DNA from 2 places in the Thalassospira sp. CA1 genome. Region 2 is predicted to be linked to the other one. Evidence: predicted binding sites of a transcription regulator. Region 2 holds the regulator's gene; the other holds the start of a gene.
What was found. Region 2 encodes HrcA, which represses chaperone genes, less so after heat shock. Its sites were predicted from a motif close to GTTAGCACTCNCCNNNGGNGAGTGCTAAC; they were not measured.
Positions count from the first base shown of each region.

Region 1 (4,424 bases), on a different contig from region 2:
GACAATATTTATTTCGGGCATGACCTGACCGAACTGCTGAGCAGAGCCACGGCGCAACGCGACGGCGCGACGGTCTTTGCCTATTACGTTCAGGATCCCGAACGGTATGGCGTGGTCGAGTTTGACCGGGATGGTGTGGCCCTGGATATCGAGGAAAAACCGGAACATCCCAAATCGAACTTCGCCGTAACCGGCTTGTATTTTTACGATTCAGATGTTGTCGACATCGCCAAATCAATCAAACCGTCCAAGCGTGGCGAACTTGAAATTACCGACGTCAACAAGGCTTACCTTAAACGTGGCACGCTCAAGGTCGAGAAGATGGGCAGGGGTTATGCCTGGCTGGATACGGGAACGCATGCGGCAATGCTTGATGCCGCCAATTTCGTCCGTACCGTCGAGAGCCGCCAAAGCCTCAAGATTGCCTGTCCTGAAGAAATCGCGCTGAGAAAGGGCATGATCTCGGTCGAGCAGTTTGAAAAGCTGATAAGCGAGTTTGGCGCAAGCTCTTACAAGGTATATCTCCAGACGGTTCTAAAAACCTACGATATCCTTTAAGTGGGACTAGAATACCGGGTTCTCGCGATAGCTCGCAAAACTCATGGCTTTCTCGTCTTTTGCCGACAATGTGACCTGGCTTTCGTCAAACGGCCAGTCGATGCCAAGGTCCGGATCATTCCACATGATCGCACGTTCGCTTTCCGGAGCATAAGGTGCTGATACCTTGTAGTTCACTTCCGTATCGGGCTCGAGCGTGACAAAGCCGTGGGCGAAACCGGCGGGAATGAATATCTGGTTCCAGTCATCTGCACTGATTTCAGTGGAAACCCATTTCCCGAACGTCTTTGACTTGGCGCGAATGTCGACGGCGACATCCAGAATGCGGCCTCTGATGACCCGAACCAGCTTGTCTTGGGCAAAGGGCGGACATTGAAAATGCAGTCCTCGCAATACGCCGACATTGCTCGATAAAGAGTGATTGTCCTGCACGAACTGTGGATCGATGCCAGCTTTGGCAAAGGCTTCCAGATTATAGGTTTCAGAGAAAAAACCCCGCTCATCGCCAAATTTCTTCGGGAAGATCAGCTTAAGATCGGGAATTTCCAGCTCTTCAAATTGCATCCGTGCTGCCTTGTGCAGGGTAAATTAATTCGTCCAGACTATGGATAGCAGAAGCTTGGCCTTCGTGCATATGCGCATTTTTATAAAATTCTTAGCGTGGCAATTGAATGGGCGGTCGGCTTTATCAAGGTTGCGGCACCCGTCGTTGCGATTATTGATTCTGGGCCTTGCGAAATGGATCCGTTTGCGCGACGAGGGCAGAGAACTTTTTCATGAAGGGGGCGAATTCCGCGCCGAGATAATGATAAAGCGGCAAGACCGAAATCGTCTCCTCGATTACCGGTGCTGGTGTGTTGCCCAGAATGCCCTGTGTCAGCATGTCGTCGATATTGCTATCTGCTGACAGAAGACGCGTGATGCGGCCTTCGGCATAGGCTTGGTGTTTTTCCGTATTATACATCATTGGCATGTGCGTAATGCCGGTTTTGACCGTATCCGCATGGACGTACTTTTCCTGCCATATCACGCCGAGCGTAAAGGCAATCGGCGTTGACGGATCTTGATCGTTCGGATTGCGCCAAAGCCGGTTTGCGATCTCAAGCAGGGCAAGGGATGATCTTACAAACGCGCGGGAATAGTTCTTTTCGGCCGGGATTGCCCTGTATAACTCGCCATCCACGAGGCCTTGGTTGAAATGCAAAAGTCCGCGACGCCCCGGTAGTTTGACGGCCTGAAGCGGGCAGCCGAGATCCGCATAGAGTTTCTGCAAGATCACAATCGACTTCTGCGACATCGGGTCATTTTCGACATAGGCGATCTTTTTGGGGCATTCGACATCAGCCTCATCGGCCCAAGCATAAGTGCTGATTGTTTGCGAAGAAAACAAACCGACAAGGGCAAAAAACAGAAAAACGGGCGCCATCAGCTCTTGTCGTTTATCTGAAGGCCCGGACGGCAGGGCCGATGAATTTTTACTGCACGACATTTTTTGTCATCCGGGTGTTTGCGCGGTCATTGGATGTTGTTTGCGTTCTTTGGCTGGAGCTTAGACGTGAAGTCCGCTTTTTCATAGGTGTTTGAAACAGGCATCTTCGTCACCTGAACCGGATCTGCCAAACAGCCCTTTGACAAAAGCAAGTGTGACAGCCCGATATATATTCTTCTGCGGCGTGGTGTCGGGGCTTGTTTCCGCGGCATGAAAATGTTTTGATCAGCCCGCTTTAAAACGGGGGCGGATTTTTGCTGCGTCCCGGATGCGGAAATCGCCAAAAATCGTGACATTTCTGCGTCTTTTTACATCTCCCTATTGACTTTGAACTGGTACTCCAATAAATGCTGTTAGCACTCGCCGGGGGTGAGTGCTAATACGGGCTCATCCCGGTTAGTCTTAGTTATTAACGAGCCTTAGCTTAAACACGGAGTTGTCTAAAATGAAGTTCCGTCCGCTGCATGATCGAGTACTGGTACGTCGTGTCGAATCCGACACCAAAACTGCCGGTGGCATCATTATTCCGGATACCGCCAAAGAAAAACCGCAGGAAGGCGAAGTCATCGCTGTTGGTTCTGGCGTTCGCAAAGAAGATGGCTCGGTCGTAGCCCTCGACGTCAAAGCAGGTGACAAAGTCCTGTTTGGTAAATGGTCGGGCACCGAAGTCAAGGTCGACGGCGAAGAGCTGTTGATCATGAAAGAATCCGACATCATGGGCATCATGGACTAAGTCAGCCCGTTTGGGTGATTTGTCCACGTTCATCCGTCTCATAGAGAGGAAAGAATATTATGGCTGCTAAAGAAGTAAAATTCTCCACTGACGCACGCGCCAAAATGCTGCGCGGTGTCGACATCCTGGCAGATGCTGTCAAGGTGACCCTCGGCCCGAAAGGTCGTAACGTTGTTATCGAAAAGTCCTTTGGCGCACCGCGCGTGACCAAGGACGGTGTTTCGGTCGCCAAAGAAATCGAACTGACCGACAAGTTCGAAAACATGGGCGCACAGATGGTTCGCGAAGTCGCGTCGAAAACCGCCGATCTGGCTGGTGACGGCACCACGACCGCAACCGTTCTGGCACAGGCCATCGTTCGTGAAGGCAACAAGTCTGTTGCTGCCGGCATGAACCCGATGGACCTGAAGCGCGGTATCGACCTTGCGACCACCAAAGTGATCGAATCCATCCAGAGCCGTGCACGTAAAGTTGCCGGTCGCGATGAGATCGCACAGGTTGGTAACATTTCTGCTAACGGTGACCGTGAAGTCGGCGACATGATCGCAGAAGCCATGGAAAAAGTTGGCAACGAAGGCGTTATCACCGTTGAGGAAGCCAAAGGCCTGCACACCGAACTCGACGTTGTCGAAGGCATGCAGTTCGACCGTGGTTACCTGTCTCCGTACTTCGTAACCAACCCGGAGAAAATGGTCGCAGAAATGGATGCTCCGTACATCCTGCTGTTCGACAAGAAAATCTCCTCGCTTCAGCCGATCCTTCCGCTGCTTGAGTCGGTTGTTCAGTCCGGCAAGCCGCTTCTGATCATTGCTGAAGACATCGAAGGCGAAGCACTGGCAACCCTGGTTGTCAACAAGCTGCGCGGTGGTCTGAAAATCGCTGCTGTTAAAGCACCGGGCTTCGGCGACCGTCGTAAAGCCATGCTCGAAGACATCGCCATCCTTACCGGTGGTCAGGTTGTCTCCGAAGATCTCGGCATCAAGCTGGAAAGCGTCACCCTCGATATGCTCGGTACCGCGAAATCGGTTACCATCACCAAAGAAGAAACCACCATCATTGATGGTGCCGGTGAGAAAGCACAGATCGAAGCACGCGTTGGCCAGATCCGCGCCCAGATCGAAGAAACCACCTCTGACTACGATCGTGAAAAACTGCAGGAACGTCTCGCGAAACTCGCAGGCGGCGTTGCAGTGATCAAAATCGGTGGCGCTTCGGAAATCGAAGTGAAAGAACGCAAAGACCGCGTTGACGATGCCCTGCACGCGACCCGCGCTGCTGTTGAAGAAGGCATTGTTGCTGGTGGTGGTACGGCTCTGCTGTACTCTGTCAAAGCCCTCGAAGGCCTTGAAGGTGAAAACCACGACCAGACCATCGGTGTTGACATCGTTCGCCGTGCCCTGCAGGCACCGGTTCGCCAGATCGCACAGAACGCTGGCGTAGACGGCGCTGTTGTTGCTGGCAAACTGCTTGAGCAGGACGACGTAGAGTTCGGTTATGACGCTCAGAAGGGCGAATACACCAACCTCGTCAAAGCTGGCATCATCGACCCGGCCAAAGTTGTTCGTACTGCTCTGCAGGACGCAGCATCGGTCGCTGGTCTGCTGATCACCACCGAATGCATGATCGCCGAGAAAGCCGAAGACA
Region 1 is NZ_JBZCIA010000005.1:83,695-88,118, forward strand. Features, by position in the region: gene rfbA (glucose-1-phosphate thymidylyltransferase RfbA) at 1-558, shown strand, start outside; gene rfbC (dTDP-4-dehydrorhamnose 3,5-epimerase) at 565-1,122, opposite strand; gene AC5Q5A_RS10565 (hypothetical protein) at 1,274-1,984, opposite strand; gene groES (co-chaperone GroES) at 2,493-2,780, shown strand; gene groL (chaperonin GroEL) at 2,840-4,424, shown strand, end outside.
Region 1: a site for HrcA is predicted at 2,400-2,428, ahead of groES (co-chaperone GroES). Genes of this name have one in related genera too.

Region 2 (4,424 bases):
TTCTTCATGGGCGACCTGAACGAACCCGGCCGCCGGATAGACATTGCCCGATGTCCCGATCGAGATGAAAAGCCCGCAATCGCCAAGGGCAGCGTAAATGCGTTCCATCTCGAGCGGCATTTCGCCAAACCACACCACATGCGGGCGCAATCCACCGGCTTTGCCGCAACTTGGGCAGGGGGTTTCCTTGGCAAGGTCGCCCGGCCAATCGGTGAGCAGATCACAGTGATTACAGCGGATTTTCAGAAGTTCACCATGCATGTGGATGAGGTTTTTGGACCCGGCCCGGCCATGCAGATCATCAATGTTCTGGGTTACCAGAAGCACATCAGCGGGCCATTCGGCCTCTAGCTGTGCCAGGGCCAAATGGGCGGCATTGGGTTGAACCGCCGGGTCATGCAAGCCAGCGCGCCTGTCATTATAAAAATGATGCACCAGATCGGGATTACTCACGAAGGCCTCGGGCGTTGCGACCTCGGAAATATCGTATCTCGCCCAGATGCCATCAGGATCGCGAAAGGTATGCAGGCCGCTTTCCTTGGAAATGCCAGCCCCGGTCAGGATGACAATCGGGGCGTTTTCATCGCGCAGGATGTCAATCAAGTCGGGGCGAAGCGGCATGGTGTGCGGTCCTGTGCTGGTGATCAGTAAAGGTAGCCTAATGCAAACAAAACACCCCCGCCAAGTTTGTCTGGCAGGGGTGAATGCGAAACCGATCCGCTAAAACCGGTTTATCTGAAATTTTTCTGTCGATCAGGCAGAGGTATCGACATTGCCGCCCGGGGTGTCGGTCTGGCTTGGTTTTTCACCGCCCGGATTTTTGGTTACACCGACCATGGCGGGGCGCAGCAAACGGCCCTTAAGCACGTAACCGGCCTGCATGACCTGTGCGACGTGGCCGTCCGGATATTCCGGATGCGGCAGTTCAAACACGGCCTGATGTTTGTTCGGGTCAAGCTTTTCACCAAGCGGTTCGAGCTTTTCGATGCCGTTCTTTTCAAGCGCCTTTTGCAGGGCCTGTTCGGTCATCTCGACCCCGTCAAACAGGGTTTTCATCGCCGGATCGGCATTGGACGTATCGCCCGCAGCATCAAGCGCGCGGCGCAGGTTGTCGCTGACATCCAAAAGGTCGCGGGCAAATTTGGTGATGGCGTAGTTGCCAGCATCCTCAACGTCTTTTTTCGCGCGGCGGCGGGTGTTTTCCACCTCGGCGGCCTGGCGCAGCAGACGGTCTTTCAGTTCCGCGACTTCGGCTTCAAGTGCGGCGATCGGGTCCTGGGGGGCGGCGTCCTCAACAACTTCCTCGGTCGCCTCTGCTGCGACCTCTTCCGAAGCGGTTTCCTCTGCATTGACGTCCTGCAGATCTTCCGGAGTGTTCTTTGCGGTTTCCGACATGGCTAACCTTGCTACTTTCACGTTATGCGGCCTGACACGCAGCGCCGCGATTTATCCAATCAGTCGACCGACCAGCTTGGCGGTGTAATCGACCAGCGGAATGATCCGGGCATAATTGATCCGGGTCGGTCCGACAACCCCGATTGCACCCACAATGCTGCCTTCAGCATTCTGATAGGGCGAAATCACCATCGAAAGACCCGATCCGCCGAACAGTTTATTCTCCGACCCGATGAAAATCTGAACGCCTTGGGCATCCGTCGTCACATCGAGCAATTCAATCATCTGATCGCGGGCTTCGAGCACGTTAAACAGGCGGCGCACGGTCTCAAGCTGTTCAATCGTATCGATATTTTCCAGCAGCTGGGATTGCCCCTTCACAATCAGGGACGATCCCTTGACCCCGCCGGCCCATGTTGCCAGGCCCGCATCAATCAGATTGGCGGAAAGCTCATCAAGCTCCTGCTTGAGACGATCACGCTCCTTTGTCATCAAAAGGCGCGCATCATCAAGCGTCTTTCCAGCCAACCGGGTATTTAGATAGTTTGCCGCTTCTGTCAATGCTGAGGCGGGCAAATCAGGCGGAACATCAAGGATTCGGTTCTCGACACTGCCATTATGGGCTACCAGCACGGCCAGAACCTTGCCCGGCGACAGGGCCACGAATTCGATCTGTTTTAAGCGAATGCCATCGGTCTTGGGCGCAACTACCAGCCCGGCACAGCGCGACAGGCCCGACAACATCGTGGTTGCTTCGCCCAGCATCTGATCCAGTGAATAGCCCGCCTGTTCGCAGTTCTTGGTCAGTTGGTCACGCTCGGCATTGGGAAGGTCACCAACCTCCATCAGGGCATTCACAAACAGGCGCAGGCCCTTTTCACTGGGCAGGCGCCCGGCCGAAATGTGCGGCGCGACCAGAAGACCCATTTCTTCAAGGTCGGACATGACATTGCGAATGGTCGCCGCCGAAAGGTTTTCCGACATGCGACGCGCAATCGACCGCGACCCGATCGGCTCGCCGGTTTCGACATAGGCATCGACAATCTGGCGGAACACTTCACGTGACCGCGCATTCATGTCGCCCAGCAATGTATCGTCAAAATGCGCCATGTGTTGCGTGCCAATTGATCCAGATGGATGAAGCGTAAACGTGAGGAGAATTTAGTCAGGCAAACGCATTGCGTCAATTGCACGGCCTATTGCTAAGCCAAGCTTGTAAATTTGGTCGAAGTTGTTGGTTTAACTGCTTTGCGCCAGGATTGCACCAGAACAGATAAAAACATCCGGGGAAACTGCTGGACGTTTGGTGGGGCACATCTTACTTTGGGCCAAATTTTTCAGGACAGTTTCGCTTCGTGCGCGGGCAATCAAGTCGCCACGAACGCTAGCCCAGACAACCAAGAGGTTCCTTCTCATGCGCCCTTCCGGCCGTACCCCCGATCAGCTTCGCGATGTAACGATTGAAACCGGCGTTTCCAAGTATGCCGAAGGCTCATGCCTGATCAAGTTCGGCGACACGCATGTGATCTGTACCGCCACGGTCGAAGACAAGGTACCGGGCTGGATGCGCAATTCCGGCAAGGGCTGGATCACCGCTGAATACGGCATGCTGCCGCGCGCAACCGATAGCCGCATGCAGCGCGAAGCCGCGCGCGGTGGTCAGTCCGGCCGCACCCAGGAAATTCAGCGTCTGATTGGCCGTTCGATCCGCGCGGTTGCCGATATGAAGGCGATGGGCGAAATGCAGATGCGCCTTGATTGCGATGTCATTCAGGCCGATGGCGGTACGCGCACCGCATCGATCACCGGTGCTTATGTTGCAGCCCATCTGGCGTTTCAGGGTGTGCGTCGTCTCGGCCTGATCAAGGAAATCCCGCTGACCCAGCCGGTCGCAGCGATTTCGTGCGGTATCTATGAAGGTGAAGCGGTGCTTGATCTTGATTACGCCGAGGACAGCAATGCTGGGGCTGACGCCAATTTCGTGCTGGCCGACAATGGCGGCATTGTCGAAGTACAGGCAACCGCCGAAGACGTGCCGTTTGATCGTGCATCCTATGATAAGATGTTCGCGTTGGCGGAAAAGGGCTGCAAGGAATTGTTCGCCAAGCAGCGCGAAGCGCTTGGGCTTTAAGGCACCATAATATGAACGGCGGGCATCGGGCCTGCCGTTTTGTCGCATCAGTTGGATATCGCAGTTTCAGGCAAGACCATGGCCCGTCGTTTCACGGAAAAAAAACTCGTCATCGCCAGCCACAACAAAGGCAAGATCAAGGAAATCGCCGAACTTCTTGAACCGTTTGGCATCGAGGTCTTCTCGGCCGGTGAGCTTGACCTGCCCGAACCCGAAGAAACCGAAAAGACCTTTATTGGTAATGCGCAGCTGAAATCAACGGCGGCGGCCAATGGGGCCAATCTTCCGGCCCTTGCCGATGACAGTGGTTTGGCGGTTTCGGCCCTTGATGGAGCACCGGGGATTTATTCCGCCCGTTGGGCCGGCCCGGACAAGGATTTCGACATGGCGATGGAAAAGGTCAAGAACGGTATTGGTGATCATCCGGACCGCCGGGCATCGTTCATCTGTGCCCTGTCGCTGGCCTGGCCGGACGGGCATGTCGAGAATTTCGAAGGCCGGGTTGAGGGCGAAATTGTCTGGCCCAAACGTGGTCCGCATGGCTTTGGCTATGACCCGATTTTCCAGCCCAAGGGTTACGGGGAAACTTTTGGCGAAATGGACCCGGCGAAAAAGCATGAAATGAGCCACCGGGCCGATGCCTTCCGCCAATTGGTCAAGGCCTGCTTCGAAGACTAATTTCAGGTTTAACCACCTGCATTGAACTTATGCACGCATCGCGGATGTCATCATCGGCGGTGCGTGTTAGTTTATCGGCCAACATTCCCGCGTTTGAAAAGAGTCCCGCGTGTCCGCAGCCTCAAGTGAAACCGTGCCGTTTGGCATTTATATCCACTGGCCGTTCTGCCTGTCGAAATGTCCGTATTGCGATTTCAACAGCCATGTCGCGAACAGTGTT
Region 2 is NZ_JBZCIA010000001.1:224,966-229,389, forward strand. Features, by position in the region: gene AC5Q5A_RS01100 (NAD-dependent deacylase) at 1-621, opposite strand, end outside; gene grpE (nucleotide exchange factor GrpE) at 754-1,395, opposite strand; gene hrcA (heat-inducible transcriptional repressor HrcA) at 1,447-2,505, opposite strand; gene rph (ribonuclease PH) at 2,810-3,526, shown strand; gene rdgB (RdgB/HAM1 family non-canonical purine NTP pyrophosphatase) at 3,605-4,204, shown strand; gene hemW (radical SAM family heme chaperone HemW) at 4,314-4,424, shown strand, end outside.